Regions from separate parts of the Aeromonas sp. AE23HZ002T15 genome, predicted to be linked through region 2. Evidence: predicted binding sites of a transcription regulator. Region 2 holds the regulator's gene; the other holds the start of a gene.

Region 1 (8,453 bases), 670 kb from region 2:
AGCATCAGGAACTGGTTGAAGCTGAACGGTACACCCTGCAGCAAGTTGCCGAAGGCGACCCCGAAGATGACAGGCGGCACGGCGCTACCGACGAAGAGCCCCCAGTCCCAGTTGTTGCGCCACTTGGCATCTTCCCGCAGGGAGCGGTACTTGAAGCCGACCGGGCGCAGGAAGAGGGCCATCAGGGTCAGGATCATGGCGATGTAGAAGCCGGAGAAGGCTGCCGCATAGACCATGGGCCAGGCCGCGAACAGGGCACCACCCGCGGTCACCAACCAGACCTGGTTGCCTTCCCAGTGCGGGCCCATGGTGTTGAGCATCACCCGACGCTCGACATCCTTCTTGCCGACGAAGGGAAGCAGGGCACCCACCCCCATATCGAAACCGTCGGTGACGGCGAAGCCGATCAGCAGCACGCCGACCAGAACCCACCAGACCAGACGCAATAATTCGTAATCAAACATGGGATCCTCTCCTTAAGCCTTGCTCTGTTCGAAGTGGTACTTGCCCGTTTTCAGACTGCTCGGGCCCAGACGCGCGTACTTGAACATCAGGTACATCTCGATGATGAGCAGCACTGTGTAGAACAGGCAGATCCCGATGAGGGAGAACCAGATCTCGGAGGCCGGGAGGTTGGATGCGGAGACGGAGGTCGGCAGCATCTCGGCGATGGTCCAGGGCTGGCGACCATATTCCGCGACGAACCAGCCACACTCGATGGCGATCCAGGGCAGCGGGATCCCGTACAGCAGCGCCTTGAGCAGCCACTTGCGCTCGCCGATCTTGTGGCGGGTGCTGTCGTAGAAGGCGATGCCGATCAGCAGCAACATGACGATGCCGCAGGCAACCATGATGCGGAACGCGAAGAACAGCGGTGCCACCTGCGGGATGGAGTCATCCACGGCGGACTTGATCTGGGCGTCGGTCGCATCGGTCACGTTCGGGGTGTAGCGCTTGAGCAGCAGACCGTAGCCCAGATCCTGCTTCACCTCGTCGAAACGGGCGCGGGTATCGTCGGACTTGTCACCGGATTGCAGCTTGGTCAGCAGGTCATAGGCGACCATGCCGTTGCGCACACGCAGCTCGTGCTCGCTCTTCAGATCCTTCAGACCGGTCACCTGACCGTCCAGGGAACGGGTGGCGATGATGCCAAGCGCATACGGGATCTTGATGGCGTAGTCGGTGCGCATCTCTTCCTGGTTCGGGATGCCGAACAGGGTGAAAGAGGCGGGCGCCGGCTCGGTGTTCCACTCGGCTTCGATGGCAGCCAGTTTCACCTTCTGCACTTCACCTGTCTCGTAGCCGGACTCATCACCCAGGATCAGCACGGAAACGATGGAGGCCATGCCGAAGGCGGCCGCGATGGCGAAGGAGCGGCGGGCGAAGGCCACGTCACGATTCTTCAGCAGGTAGTAGGAGGAGATACCCAGCACGAACATGGCGCCCGTGGTGTAGCCCGCCGCCACAGTGTGGACGAACTTGACCTGGGCAACCGGGTTGAACACCAGCTCGGCGAAGCTCACCATCTCCATGCGCATGGATTCGAAGTTGAACTCGGCACCGACCGGGTTCTGCATCCAGCCGTTGGCGACCAGGATCCAGAGGGCGGAGAGGTTGGTACCCAGCGCCATCAGCCAGGTGGCTGCCAGGTGCTGGCGTTTGCTGAGACGATCCCAACCGAAGAAGAACATACCGACGAAGGTGGACTCCAGGAAGAAGGCCATCAGCCCTTCGATGGCCAGCGGGGCCCCGAAGATATCGCCGACATAGTGGGAGTAGTAGGCCCAGTTGGTCCCGAACTGGAACTCCATGGTCAGCCCTGTGGTCACCCCGAGGGCAAAGTTGATCCCGAACAACTTGCCCCAGAACTTGGTCATGTCCCGGTAGACAGTGTTGTTGGTCATCACATAGACAGACTCCATGATCGCCAGGATGAAGGCCATCCCCAGCGTCAAGGGTACAAACAGGAAGTGATAAAGGGCCGTCGCAGCAAATTGGAACCGCGATAGGTCTACCACATGCTCAGCAATCATGATGTTTCCTCACCGATTATTGGCACGGCTATTTTAAGTTTTAAGGACAAAGCTTCCATTGGAAGGCCCCGAATGATCGGCCATACCAAGATCGATGACCGGATTCGACTGCAACCACATTAACAACAAGGCAATATACAAGAACAAAAAAAGCTAATGTTTAACATCTGGTAAACATTAACTGCAATTCTATTCCCGCCTATAATGACCGCTGTTTTATATCACCTTTATTTGATTGAAATCAATGTAAAACCATCACCAATACATGCCTTTTCAGGGCAACTTATCGGGATGAAAGCCTTAATTATGGGAGCCACATCACAAAACAACGCAACACATAAATGTTTGATTTAAATCAATTTTAATACATAACGAAATAGTTTCAATTCTGTTAAACAAATAATGCTTCGCCATCCTTCAACCCTGTATTTCCTAAACTGAAGCCCAGTCCTTGATTGCAATTTAAAACCAGTAAAAACACATGTTTATGCTTATTTCACACCGCCACATAAAGATTACTTAATCTAATCCGATGGTGGCAAATTTTCTTGTTTGTCCGGTCCGTCGAGTGCTCCTACAATGCGCCTCGCAGTGAGGGCACACCTCTGGATACAGGCTGGTCATACTGGGTTCCCGGTACGTATTCGATGAACATTTCGAACCTGTTTGTTGGGATTAATGATGAAAAAGTTTGTTGCCAAGACCATTCGTTACTACAAGCTTTCGTTCGTTCAGCTCTATCAAATGAACCGACTCTGAGGCCTCGCGACGGCTCTCTTCGTGTTTTCCTGACCGCTCTCCAGACGCACTCACTGTCTGTGAACATCCATCCTGAATTGTCTTTGCCCACCGCATCCGCCGTGGGCTTTTTTTTGGCCCGGGAATTTTGTCAGAATAGTAAAAAACCGCCCCTGGAGGCGGTTTTTCATTCAATCAGATATTTCTATGCTTCCGGCGGTCGCTGCAGGCCGAAGTGGGCATAGGCCCTCGCGGTCGCCAGCCGCCCCCTGGGGGTACGCTGCAGATAGCCCTGCTGGATGAGGTAGGGCTCCAGCACATCTTCGATGGTGTCCTTCTCTTCCCCAATGGCCGCGGCCAGGTTGTCGAGGCCAACCGGCCCCCCCATAAACTTGTCGATGACGGCCAACAATAGCTTGCGGTCCATGAAGTCGAAGCCTTCGTTATCCACGTCCAGCATGTCCATGGCGCGGGCTGCAATGGGTCCATCAATCCGCCCATCGGATTTCACCTGGGCGAAATCCCGCACCCGTCTTAACAAACGGTTAGCAATACGTGGCGTACCGCGGGAGCGGCGAGCCACCTCCAGCGCACCGTCATCCGACATCTCGAGCCCGAGGCAGCGGGCGCTGCGGGCGACTATGTCGGTGAGATCCTTGACGTTGTAGAACTCCAGCCGCTGGACGATGCCGAAGCGGTCCCGTAGCGGGCTGGTCAGCGACCCGGCCCGGGTGGTGGCGCCGATCAGGGTGAAGGGGGGGAGATCGAGCTTGATGGAGCGGGCGGCTGGCCCCTCCCCTATCATGATGTCGAGCTGGTAATCCTCCATGGCCGGATAGAGCACCTCCTCCACCACGGGGCTGAGGCGGTGGATCTCGTCGATGAAGAGCACATCGTGGGGTTCGAGGTTGGTGAGCAGGGCCGCCAGATCCCCGGCCTTCTCCAGCACAGGGCCCGAGGTGGTCTTGATGTTGACCTCCATCTCATTGGCCACGATGTTCGCGAGTGTGGTCTTGCCGAGACCGGGCGGGCCGAAGATCAGCAGGTGATCCAGGGCCTCCCCACGCTGGCGGGCGGCTTCGATGAAGATCTCCATCTGGCCGCAGACGTGATCCTGGCCGGTGTAATCCGCCAGCTTCTTGGGGCGGATGGCCCGGTCGATGACCGCATCCTCGCGGGATTCTCCCGCCGATATCAGACGATCCGCTTCAATCATGTACTACCTCACTTGGCTGCACCGCCATGGCCAAAGGCTTTGCGTTATACATCGTCATCCTTACACCAGACTACGCAAGGATTCACGGATGATGGCCTCGACCGACATGCCCTCTTTCGCCACCTTGGCAACGATCTGGCTGGCCTGCTGGGGCTTGTAGCCGAGTGCCACCAGGGCGCTGGCCGCCTCCTCGCTGGAATCCGGCGCGCGCAGCCCGCTCTCTTTCTCGGGCAGACTGATGGCGGCGGGGGAGAAGAGATCGTGGCTGACCCAGCCCTTGAGGCGGTCTTTCATCTCCACCACCAGGCGCTCGGCGGTCTTCTTGCCCACACCGGGCAGTTTCACCAGGGAGCTGATCTCCTCGCGCTCGACACTCATCACGAACTGGGTGGCGGTCATGCCGGAGAGGATGGCCAGCGCCAGCTTGGGGCCGACCCCGTTGGTCTTGATCAGCTCGCGAAACAGCGCCCGCTCCTGCTTGTGGTTGAAGCCATAGAGCAGCTGGGCGTCTTCGCGCACAACGAAGTGGGTGTGAATGACCGCTTCCTTGCCAAGATCCGGCAGATCGTAGAAGCAGCTCATGGGCATGTGGACCTCGTAGCCCACACCGCCGACCTCCAGCAACACCTCAGGGGGTTGTTTCTCGATGATGACGCCTCTCAAGCGACCGATCATGTTCTCTTCCTCGCCACGCAGACTCTGTATGAATTGGGCCATAGCATAAAGAATAACTGGATAAGTATCCAGCATAGGGAGGTGGTCACCCCGCACGATGCCCCCTCTCCTCCGAGGTTGTCAGCCGGCCGACAAAAGGGGCTCTTTTGAGTTTCTTACCCGATACATCAAACACATCTCTGCAGGGCGACATTTTTAATCTGTTTGAATTCAGCGTGATAAAGAAAAAACCCGCTGACGGGACTGGCGATATCTTGCTGGCTGGCTAGTCTCAATCAGCCAAAGAGATCCATATGGAATCTAAATTTGGTTTCCCTCACCTCTATCACGCGCCTGAGCGCGTAAGGACAGCAAGATGGCTAAAGGACGGATCAGCTTTTGGGAAGGCAATGGCGCCACTCAGGATCAGGTCGGCAACACCCTGAGCGGCGGAGTCAGCTACAACATCGACTGCAAGAGTGGCGATCAGGGCTTCAGCAATGATGAGGCCCGCTCCCTGAAGCTGGAGGGCATCCCCGGCATCACCCTCATCAAGGTCTACGACAGCCCCTCGGCCAGTACCGACGATGACTGGGCCCAGATCCTGATCAAGGGACCCATTACCGACACAGTCGTGGTCGGCAGCTTCAACAGCAGCGCCAACCTGGACGGCGGCAACGTGGTCGTCACCAGCCATTATCACAACGGCCTGGATGGCAAGGTGTCCAAGATCCTGATCGACTACCTGGGTTGATCCCTGAGGAGGGGGTCGCCCAGCCGCCCCCTCTTCGTTCCTCTCTTTCACCTCTCTCACCCGCATCCGCCCGGCCTCTCCCCCGCCGACCAGGCTCCCCACCCCCAACACCTAATTTAGCCCTTGGGCCGCGCGCCTCGGCCTGTTAAAATTCCGCACTTGCAATTTTCCAGGGCCAAGTCGCCCGAACTAGCTAAGGTCTACCGCGATGCGTACCAGCCAATACCTGCTCTCCACTCTCAAGGAAACCCCCTCCGATGCGGAAGTCGTCAGCCATCAGCTGATGCTTCGCGCCGGCATGATCCGCAAACTGGCCTCCGGCATGTATGCCTGGTTGCCGTCCGGCCTGCGGGTCCTGAAGAAGATCGAGAACATAGTTCGCGAAGAGATGAACAGAGCTGGTGCCATCGAAGTCTCCATGCCGGTGGTACAACCGGCCGAGCTGTGGCAGGAGTCCGGCCGCTGGGACGACTACGGCCCCGAGCTGTGCCGTCTGACCGACCGCCACAACCGTCCCTTCGTGCTGGGCCCGACCCACGAAGAGGTGATCACCGCCCTGATCCGTTACGAGGTGAACAGCTACAAGCAGCTGCCCCTGAACCTCTACCAGATCCAGACCAAGTTCCGCGACGAAGTCCGCCCCCGCTTCGGCGTGATGCGCGGCCGCGAGTTCCTGATGAAGGATGCCTACTCCTTCCACATCAACAAGGAATCTCTGGTCGAGACCTACGAGAAGATGCACGCCGCCTACTGCGCCGCCTTCACCCGCATGGGCCTGAACTTCCGTCCGGTGCAGGCCGATACCGGCTCCATCGGGGGTACCGGCTCCCACGAGTTCCAGGTGCTGGCCGAGAGCGGTGAAGATCTGATCGCCTTCTCCGACACCTCAGACTACGCCGCCAACATCGAGATGGCCGAGGCGCTGGCGCCGGCCGGTGAGCGCGCTGCCGCCACAGCCGCCCTGACCAAGGTCGCCACCCCGGGTGTCCACACCATCGACGAGGTCGCCGCCTTCCTCTCCGTGGCTCCGACCACCATCGCCAAGACCCTGCTGGTGCTGGGCGAGGCGGACGAGCACGGCAAGCAGGCGGTCATCGCCCTGGTACTGCGTGGCGATCACGAACTGAACGAGATCAAAGCCGAGAAGCTGGCTGGCGTCGCCAACCCGCTGACCTTCGCCAACGACGAGCAGATCAAAGCCGCCGCCGGCTGTGACGCCGGCTCCATCGGCCCGGTCGGCTTCACCGGTCGCATCATCGCCGATCGCAGCGCCGCTCACCTGGCTGACTTCGTCTGTGGCGCCAACGAGACCGGCTTCCACCTGACCGGCGCGAACTGGGATCGGGACATCGCTTCTTACGAAGTGGCCGATCTGCGCAACGTGGTGGAAGGCGACCCCAGCCCCTGCGGCCAGGGCAAGCTGCTGCTCAAGCGCGGCATCGAAGTGGGCCACATCTTCCAGCTCGGCACCAAGTACTCCGAAGCCATGAAGGCGAACGTGCTGAACGAGGGCGGCAAGTCCGTCACCATGGAGATGGGTTGCTACGGCATAGGTGTTTCCCGCCTGGTGGCCGCCGCCATCGAGCAGAACAACGACCAGTACGGCATCATCTGGCCGGAAGCCATCGCCCCGTTCGAAGTGGCCATCGTGCCGATGAACATGCACAAGTCCGAGCGCGTCGCCGAGCAGGCCGAGCAGTTCTACGCCGAGCTCAAAGCCGCCGGTGTGGACGTGCTGTTCGATGACCGCAAGGAGCGCCCGGGCGTGATGTTCGCCGACATGGAGCTGCTGGGGGTTCCCCACGCCATCGTTATCGGCGACCGCGGTCTGGACAACGGCGTGGTGGAGTACAAGTGCCGCCGCACCGGCGAGAAGCAGGAAGTGCCCATTGGCGACATCATCGCACAGCTCAAGGGCAAGCTGGGTCGCTGATAGCGCCCATTAACTCAGCCTTTCGCTGTTCGTAAGGAAGCCCCGAGTGTCACGGTACTCGGGGCTTTTTATATGCACCTCTCTCCTCCATGACTCACAGTCATGCGGCTCTGATGTTGAGAGACATCGCGCTGTACACGGTACGGCTGATTTCCTAGACTGGCGCTCTTTACCCAGCTTGCCCGAGAAATTATGTCCATCGCCTCAGCCAATACCGTTGTCGTACTCGACTTCGAGACCACAGGGCTCTCACCCGGACAAGGGGATAGAGCCATCGAGATCGGCGCCGTCAGGATCAAGGATGGCCAGATCAGCGAGCGTTTCTCGGCGCTGATGAATCCAGGCTTCAACGTCAGCAGCTTCATCGAGCAATACACCGGGATCAGCAACGCCATGCTGAAACAGGCTCCCCCCTGCAACGAGGTGATGGCGGATTTCGTCGACTTTATCGGTGATGACAATCTGGTCGCCCACAACGCCTCCTTCGACAAGCGCTTTCTGGACGCGGAAGTAGAGCGGCTGCCGGCGCGATACCGCGGGCAGTTCGCCTGCTCCCTGCTGCTGTCGAGGCGTCTGTTTCCCGATGCCCCGGATCACAAGCTGGGCACCCTGGTGCAATACAAGCGCCTGCCCAATGACGGGGTGTTTCACCGCGCCCTGGCGGATGCCGAGGTGACGGCCCACCTCTGGCTCGCCTTGTTGGAAGAGTTGGCGTGTCGGCATGGCATTATCGACCCGGATTTTGAATGGCTGCTGACCCTGGGCAAGAAGCCAAAACAGGTGATCCCATCCTTCCTGCGGGAATATGTGACGCGGAAATAATATGTGCCGACATGCATCGTCATGGCCCGGCGTAAAGACAAGCAAACCAGATAGTATTTACCACTGCATATGAATGAAAAAAGCGCGCCAATAGGCGCGCTTTTTGTTTTCCGGGCAGCGATCACTGCTACAAGAGTGATAAGGCTCAGTCGTTGCGTCCGATGAAGAGGTCCGTCACGTGGCAACTGCTGCGCGCCTCCAGGGCATCCAGCATGTAGGCGGCGGCATCCTCCGGCGTCATGAAGCGGCTCGGGTCCACGTGATCCGAGTTATCCCAGAATTCGCTGCGGATCCCGCTCGGAT
Region 2 (8,453 bases):
GTGGGGGGCGGTGACGGCCTTGAACTCGGGCTGGAAGAAGGCGGTGTAGTTTTTGAGGCGGGCGCTGTCATCGCGCTTGGGATCCGCCGAGACGAAGACCACCTGGCTGCTGGGAGCGATCTTTTTCAGCTCGGGGTAGGCGGAGCGCATCTCCGCCAGCGTGGTCGGGCAGATGTCCGGGCAATAGGTGTAGCCGAGAAACAGGAAGGTCCAGTGCCCCACCAGGCTGGTCTGGGTAAAGGGCTTGCCATCCCCGTCGGTCAGGGTGAAGGGATTGATGTCCCGCCCCGCCGGATAGTAGTCGGCCTGCTCCGGCTGGGCAGGCCTGGTCCAGTAATAAACGACCATGATGCTAACCACCAGCAGCATGAAAAACAGGGGGTAACGGGGTTTGACCATATAAAATTGAGCCTTGCCAGGGGTATCAGCCAGAGGATCGGGCCAAATGAAGGGTTATTGTAACCTGCCTGTGCCTGTTTCTGGCTACTCCGGGGTCTGAATACCGAGCAAGACCCGACCTCATCCGGGCTGGCAACCGGTCGTCCTTGCCCCTGCCAGGCTGAAATGCACCCAAGAAACAGAAGCCCCACACAAGGTGGGGCCTGGAACAAACGGGTGACGGGCACTCAGGGCCGCCACCGCTGCCGCACCTGGGGACGCCTGACGACGGCATGCAGAGGAACGACAGGAGCTGTCCAGGGCGCATCCGGCAAGCCGATGTCGTGATGGCGACGAAACAGGCGCACCAGGCGCACTATCTTGTCCTTGGGACATCCCAGCCAGATGGTCCAGCCGCTCCCCTTGTGGTACACCCAGAGCGCATAGAACCACGTCATCCGGCTGCCCTTGATGAAGCGGGTGATGGAGGATGCGGGGGCCGTGTCCGGACCCGGATCCCATGGTGAGCTTGAAGCCATACCTGTCCTCCTTGCGCAACAGGCTACGTCGATCTGCGCCCTTGCCAGGGACAACGCAGGATCACGTGCTGACGCTATGGGCCGCTTCGGGTCATGGGACATCCGAGCGACTCTCCCTACTATCCCGCGCCGCCCCAGCGGCATCGGTGCTGCATCCCTGCGACCTTATGCTGGCCCGCTCAGGCTATCAACCGGGGTATGGCGACCCCTTGGCCCACCGGCGCGAGGCGAGCCATATCCAAGGATATATCTGAAATGCCGGCCCTGCGGCGGTGGTGTGGTCTGAGGAGAACAAAAATGACGGGAAGGAGGAGGGGCAACGGAAACGAAAGGCACAGAAACGACACGGCCTCCCTGAGGAGGCCGTTTGATGGCTGCCGGCATCACATCCAGTCGGCGTTGCGGATAACGCCGACCGCCAGGCCCTCTATGGTGAGGTGCTGGCTGGCGAGATCCACCGAGATGGGGGAGAGCTCTTCGTTCTCCGGCAACAGCCACACCTGGCTGCCCTTGCGCTGGAAGCGTTTGACGGTGACATCCTCATCGAGGCGGGCGACCACCACCTGGCCGTTGCGCACGTCCTGGGTCTTGTGCACCGCCAGCAGATCCCCGTCCATAATGCCGATGTTCTTCATGCTCATGCCTTGGACCCGCAGCAGGAAGTCTGCCCGCGGATGGAAAAGGGCGGGATCCACCTGATAGTGGCTCTCGATATGCTCCTGGGCCAGTATGGGCTCGCCGGCGGCAACCTTGCCGATGAGGGGCAGGCCACTCTCTTCCGCCGGGGCTTCCTCTTCCTCGAGCAGCAGACGGATGCCGCGGGAGGTGCCGGGCATGATCTCGATGACCCCTTTCTTGGCCAGGGCCTTCAGATGTTCCTCGGCCGCATTGGCCGACTTGAAACCAAGCTTCTGGGCAATCTCGGCACGAGTCGGCGGCATGCCGGTCTCGTTCATGTTCGCCTTGATAAGCTCCAGCACTTCAGCCTGGCGGGGAGTAAGGGGTTTCATAACATGGGCACCTGTCTTTTTATACAGCACACTGGCAGTATATACAGTGCTGGGGCCAAGGCAAGGCGTTGCTGATATTTGTCCCGCCTCCGTCGCACTTATTGCCACAAATGACCCATTCTTGATCCTGTGCCGCCACTCATCCTACCTCTCGGCGACAAGCCAGCGGTGTTTTGTTATGCTCACGCCGCATTTTTTTGGAGAGCAGACACCCATGTCCATCGGACAGAAGATTTCCAGAGCCATTCTGCAATGGCCGGTCAGCGGCTTGGTCAATCACAAGAGCCTGCCGGAAAACCCCATTACGGAACTGGACCTGGACCCGGCCAGACCCATTGTCTATGCCCTGAAAACCAGCTCGATCACCGACCTGATGACCCTGCAGCAGTGCTGCGAGGATCTCGGCCTGCCCGGTCCCTTCACCCCGCTGGAACTGGGTGGTCAGCTGCTGCCGCGCTATGTCTGTCTGGATCGCCCGCCTCCCCTGTTTGGCAAGCGCACCAAGCCGCTGCCCTTCCTGCAAGAGTTTCACCAGCTGCTGGACCTGCACAAGCAGGATCCGGCGCTGGATATTCAGGTCGTCCCCGTCACCCTGTTCTGGGGCCGCGGCCCGGGCCGGGAGGGGGAAGAAGCCTCCGGCTGGAACATCATCAGCAGCCTGGCGCCGAACCGCCTCAAGAAGGCGCTGATCGTGATCCTCAAGGGTCGCGAGAACCTGGTGCGCTTCTCCCCGCCCCTCTCCCTACGCTACATGGCGGACAAGCACGGCACCGACGAGGCCATAGCCCACAAGCTGGCGCGGGTGGCGCGCACCCATTTCAGCCGCCAGCAGCTCGCCGCCACCGGCCCCAAGCTGCCGAACCGCAACCTGCTGTTCAAGCAGTTGCTGGACTCCGGCGTGATCCAGCAGGCCATAGAGGAAGAGGCCGAGCGCGAGGGCATCAGCCTGGAGAAGGCGCAGAAGCGCGCCCACGGCTACATGGACGAGATCGCCTCCGACTTCTCCTACCGGCTGATCCGCCTCGGCGAGAGCTTCCTCGGCTGGCTCTGGAACAAGCTCTATCGCGGCCTCTCGGTCAACGGCGCCGAGCGGGTACGCCAACTGGCCCAGGAAGGGCACGAGATCGTCTACGTGCCCTGCCATCGCAGCCACATGGACTACCTGCTGCTCTCCTACGTCATCTATCACCAGGGCATGGTGCCACCCCACATCGCGGCGGGCATCAACCTGAACTTCTGGCCGGCGGGCCCCATCTTCCGCCACGGCGGCGCCTTCTTCATCCGCCGCACCTTCAAGGGCAACCCGCTCTACAGCACGGTATTCCGTGAATACCTGAACCTGCTGTTCGCCAAGGGCTACTCGGTGGAGTTCTTCACCGAGGGTGGCCGTTCGCGCACCGGCCGCCTGCTGCCCCCCAAGACCGGCATGCTGGCCATGACTCTGCAGGCCATGATGCGCGGGCTGGACAGGCCGGTCACCCTGGTCCCCGTCTATCTCGGCTATGAGCACGTGATGGAGGTGAACACCTATCACAACGAGCTCAAGGGCAGCCGCAAGGAGAAGGAGAGCTTCCTGCAGGTACTCGGCATATTGCGCAAGCTGCGCAACTACGGCCGCGGCTTCGTCAACTTCGGCGAACCCCTGACCCTCAACGGCTACCTCGGCGAACATGTGCCGAACTGGAAGGAGAGCATAGGCAAGGAGGAGCGCCCGGAGTGGATGGCTCCCACCGTCAACCAGCTTGCCGAGCTCCTGATGACCCGCATCAACGACGCCGCCGCCGTCAACGGCCTGACTCTGAGCGCCCTGGCCCTGCTGGCCGCCGAGCGCCACGCCCTGACCCGGGACGAACTGCAGGCCCAGCTCAACACCTATCTGGATCTGCTCAAGCAGGTGCCCTACAGCCCCCAGAGCACCCTGCCGGACGAGGATGCCAGGACACTGCTGGATCAGGCGATGGAGCTCAACAAGTTCGAGGTGAGCGAGGACAAGCTCGGCCAGATCATTAGCCTGGACCGCTATCAGGCGATCCTGCTGACCTACTACCGCAACAACATACTGCACCTGTTCGCCCTGCCGTCCCTGGTGGCGGCGCTGATCGAACGCTGCGAGGGGATAGGCCGCTCGGAGATCGTCGCCCGCTGCGTCGACATATACCCCCTGCTCAAGACGGAGCTGTTCCTGCGCTATGAAGAGGAGGAGCTGCCGGCACTGGTGGATGCCCTGCTGGCCGAGCTGCAGCGTCAGCAGCTGATCGAAGCCCGCGACGGCGGCTACTGGGTCAACCCGATCAACCAGATGCGGCTGCTGCTGCTGGCGGAGAGCATTCAGGAGACGCTGCAACGCTACGCCATCGTGCTGACCCGCTTGCTGGCCCAGCCCCGCATCGAGGCGGAGCAGCTGGAGGCGGATGGCCTGATGATGGCGGAGCGCCTCGGCACCCTTCACGGCATCAACGCCCCCGAGTTCTTCGACCAGAAGCTGTTCAGCACCCTGATCCACTCCCTGCGCCGGGAAGGCTATCTGGACACCGGCAGCAAGCCGGATCTCGGCCGCTTCCAGGCCCTGGCCGACAACATAGTGCCGCTGCTCAGCACCCGGATCCGCCGCACCATAGAAGCGGGCAACCGGATCTGATGCCCTGATAAGGCATCATGGAAAATAAAAAGGCCGCATCAGATGCAGCCTTTTTCATGGGTGCTGCCCCCGGAGCATGGGTCTGCCTAGAGGTAGTGGAGCACCACCCCGATCAGCACCAGGGCCCCCACGTAGTTGTTGTTCAGGAACGCCTGGAAGCAGGCCTCGCGCTGACGCTCCCGGATGAGCCGCTGCTGATAGACGAACAGTGCTGCCGCCCCCAGCAGGCCCCAGTAGTAACTCGAGCCAAGCGCCATCAGCTGGCCCACCAGCAACAGGATCAGCAGGGTCGCCAGTTGCAGCACGCCGATGATCCGCTTGTCGTGGCGGCCGAACAGGATGGCGCTCGATTTCAGCCCCAGCTTGAGGTCATCGTCCCTGTCCACCATGGCGTACTGGGTGTCGTAGGCGATGGTCCACAGCAGGTTCGCGAGAAACAGCAGCCAGGCCACGGGGGGCAGGGCGTTGGCCTCGGCTGCATAGGCCATGGGAATGGACCAGGAGAAGGCCATCCCCAGCACCAGCTGGGGTATGGGGATGAAGCGCTTCATGAAGGGGTAACAGACCGCCAGCAGCAGACCGGCGAACGACAGCCCTATGGTGAGCGGGTTCAGGGTCAGCACCAGGCCGAACGAGATGAGCGCCAATACGGCGAACAGGGCCAGCACCTCCCGCGGGGCCACCTTGCCCATGGGCAGGGGGCGACCGGCGGTGCGCTTCACATGGCCGTCGAAGTTGCGATCCGCATAGTCATTGATGACGCAACCGGCGGAGCGCATCAGGAAGACCCCCACCACGAACACCAGCAGGATCCAGAGACTGGGCACGCCGCCGGCTGCCAGCCAGAGCGCCCACAGGGTGGGCCAGAGCAGCAGCAGGGTACCGATGGGTTTGTCGATGCGGGCCAACTGCGCATAGGCCAGTCCCCGCTCCTTGGTTAACAGCTTCACTCCGGCTCCTTAGGCAATGACGGCGAATGGGACAACAACGAGGGCAGGAAGAGTTCGTGGACCAGCAAGGGCCACGGCCCCAGATAGAGACGGGAACGACGACCCCAGACGGTGGCAGCCGGGCAGAAAGCATTGGCCGCTATCTCGAAGCGCGCCAGCAGCAGGCTGTCTCGCCTTGTCGGCTCGGCACCGAATATGCGTTCCCCCAGTGGCTGTTCACCTAGATCATGCAGACCGCTCCCCTGCAGCGCCGCCTCGGCGAACAGGGTCCAACCCAGGATGGCGGGGCCGCCATCGCCGTGGAGTATCACCTCTCGGCACAGGCCCTGGGGGCAGTCGGCAGCCACCAGCGTCTGCTCATCGGCTGCGAGCGGCACACTGCGATTGCCCAGCAGTTGCACCGACAGCTGGCGATGATGGCGACGTAGTCGCCGGGTCATGGAGTCGGCCTCCAACAGCCAGGGACGTAGCGCCTCGGGGGGCTCACAGTGCTCGGGGGCCCGCCAGGGATCGAGCTGGATGAGGGGAACAGTCGGCTCGGACTTCACAGCTTCACCATCCGGAGGTTTCCGTTATCAGGTTAAAATCCGGTTTATTATCCGTAAATCAATGGCGAATTGTAAGAACATCCGTGCTTGACGGCCCCGATGGCAGCATCAAAAATGGGGCATCCGTCGTTGCCGAGCCATTCAGATGAAGATGATCCAGGTCCTGTTGATGTTAATGCTGAGCGTTACCGCCCTGACAGCCTCTGCCTCCGAGGAGGCTGGCGAGCCCGCTTCTGCGGCCGTCAAACCCGGCTTTGCCTATCATGCGCTGGATCCGGACATCATCACCAACTACCTGGGGGAGGGTAAAACCCTGGGCTATGTGCGGGTGACGGTGGAACTGATGGCCGAGAACGAGGCGGACCTCAAGCTGCTGGAGCAGCATGACCCCCTCATCCGCGACGCCATCATCCGCCTGATTGGCAGCAAGACCGGCGCCCAGATCAAGTCCTTGGCGAGCCGGGAAGAGCTGCGCAAGGAGTGCGAGGATCAGGTCAACGAGCTGCTGGTGAAAGAGACCGGCAAGAAGGCGGTGCGCGAGCTCATCTTCACCAAGTACCTGTATCAGTGACCCCTGGGTGAAGCGCTTGATAATAGAGAGTGCAGACCAGCTCCCATCCGTCCCCTATGTTGTCGAGGAGTGAAGCGCCATGGGCCACAAGACGCTGTGTGAATGGCGCCGTAACGAGATCCCGTTCGAGCTCAAGGCCTTGCGCAAGATAGTGCGCAAGCCCAAGTTCGTGTGCGGCAAGTGCGCCCGCAGCGCCAATGACAAGCAGTATCTGTGTCAGCCGCTGCGCCTCAAGGAGAAGGAGGACTAGCCACTTCATCCTTGACCATGGTCCCGGGGTCACGCCAGGCCATCAGTCCAGCCATCGCCGGGGATAACCTGGACAGGGCTCACTGATCGGTCCAGCCCTGACGACCCTGCGCAAACAGGCGGCGCGCCTGGACATCGTTCGGGCAAACACCGCGATACTCCTCCCCCGAGCGACCGGCCAGATAGAGATGCTCCGGGCGGCAGTACCAGGCCAGCCCCTTCTGGCGACCCTGCTGCCACATGGCTACATCCACCTTGTCCCCGCACTGGGTCTGATGGAATTCGACCCGGTCGGCGGCAAAGCCGAGCTTGCCGTCGGCTTCTCCGACGTCGGTCCAGACCTTCTCGCAGGGATCGTCCGAGTTGGAGACGCAGCCCCCAAGCAGGGCGGCACACAGCATGATGAGGAGTGAGCGCATAATCATCCTTGAGCGTCGAGTGAGTGGGGAAACGGCTCTCTGGCGTGACGAAATGCCGTCGGCTCATCCAATCTGAGCGCCATTTGAGCAGTTCATTCTAACCAGACCGACCATGCTCACCAAGTCGCATCCTGCCGAACAGACAAAAAATTGGGCGAGCCCCAGGGCTCGCCCACGCACTCAACCGGGATTCATTGATCGTCGAGGGATTCAAAATCCTGCCACCCCTCGTCGTCCAGCTCCTCCAGTTCGTCCTCCCAGGATTCCGGCTCCCAGTCATCATCGAGCTCGTAATCCGACCTTGGTTCACCCATGCTCATTCTCCTTGGATAGTGCACCGGCTTTCAAAGTCTATCCAGAATCACGGGGCTCGCCAGTGGTCTCGCTCAGAGTTTGACCAGGGTGCGGCCCGCCACCCGGCCCTGGGTAATGGCCTCGGCGGCAGCCACGACCTGCTCCAGCCCTATCTCGGTCACCGCCTGCTCGAAGAAGCGGGCAGGCAGATCTCGCGCCAGCCGCGCCCAGGCCTGCTGACGACGAGCCAGCGGGCACATCACCGAATCCACCCCCTGCAGGCGCACGTTGCGCAGGATGAAGGGCATGACGCTGGTCGGCAGATCGAAACCACCCGCCAGACCGCAGGCGGCCACGGCGCCGCCGTAGTTCATCTGGGCCAGCAGCTTGGCCAGCACCTGGCTGCCGACGGTGTCGATGGCACCGGCCCACAGCTGCTTCTCCAGCGGCTTGGCGGGCTCCAGCAGCTCGCTGCGCGGCACTATGCGACTCGCCCCCAAGGCGGCCAGCATCTCGCCCAGCTCCTCCGGGCGACCGGTCAGGGCCGCGACGCGATAGCCCAGGGCCGCCAGCAGGGCGACGGCTGTGGTGCCCACGCCACCGGCGGCGCCGGTCACCAGCATCTCGCCACTGCCTGGGGTGATGCCCGCCTCCTCCAGCGCCAGCACGCAGAGCATGGCGGTGAGGCCGGCGGTGCCGATGCACATGGCCTGGCGCTCATCCAGCCCGGCCGGCAGCGGCACCAACCAGTCTGCCTTGACGCGAGCCTGCTCGGCCATGCCGCCCCAGTGCACCTCACCCACACCCCAACCGGTCAGCACCACCTTGTCACCCGCCTGATAGCGCGGGTCGGCGGA

Evidence for each region. The regulator LexA, encoded in region 2, represses DNA repair genes until DNA is damaged. The targets are predictions, from matches to a motif close to ANCTGTNTNNNNANACAGNT.
Region 1: the regulator LexA is predicted to act here: its motif matches at 4,717-4,736, upstream of ruvA (Holliday junction branch migration protein RuvA).

Annotation. Positions count from the first base shown of each region.
Region 1 covers NZ_CM201342.1:1,767,000-1,775,452, forward strand. Annotated here, with positions in the region: gene cydB (cytochrome d ubiquinol oxidase subunit II) at 1-464, opposite strand, end outside; gene cydA (cytochrome ubiquinol oxidase subunit I) at 477-2,033, opposite strand; gene ruvB (Holliday junction branch migration DNA helicase RuvB) at 2,977-3,987, opposite strand; gene ruvA (Holliday junction branch migration protein RuvA) at 4,048-4,662, opposite strand; gene ACT5M9_RS08120 (hypothetical protein) at 5,018-5,395, shown strand; gene ACT5M9_RS08125 (proline--tRNA ligase) at 5,604-7,328, shown strand; gene ACT5M9_RS08130 (3'-5' exonuclease) at 7,521-8,150, shown strand; gene ACT5M9_RS08135 (SDR family oxidoreductase) at 8,296-8,453, opposite strand, start outside.
Region 2 covers NZ_CM201342.1:2,435,806-2,444,258, forward strand. Annotated here, with positions in the region: gene ACT5M9_RS11345 (SCO family protein) at 1-399, opposite strand, end outside; gene ACT5M9_RS11350 (hypothetical protein) at 627-917, opposite strand; gene lexA (transcriptional repressor LexA) at 1,301-1,927, opposite strand; gene plsB (glycerol-3-phosphate 1-O-acyltransferase PlsB) at 2,142-4,565, shown strand; gene ubiA (4-hydroxybenzoate octaprenyltransferase) at 4,652-5,515, opposite strand; gene ACT5M9_RS11370 (chorismate--pyruvate lyase family protein) at 5,512-6,063, opposite strand; gene ACT5M9_RS11375 (flagellar basal body-associated protein FliL) at 6,209-6,634, shown strand; gene ACT5M9_RS11380 (hypothetical protein) at 6,714-6,884, shown strand; gene ACT5M9_RS11385 (DUF2799 domain-containing protein) at 6,964-7,308, opposite strand; gene ACT5M9_RS11390 (hypothetical protein) at 7,494-7,616, opposite strand; gene acuI (acrylyl-CoA reductase (NADPH)) at 7,689-8,453, opposite strand, start outside.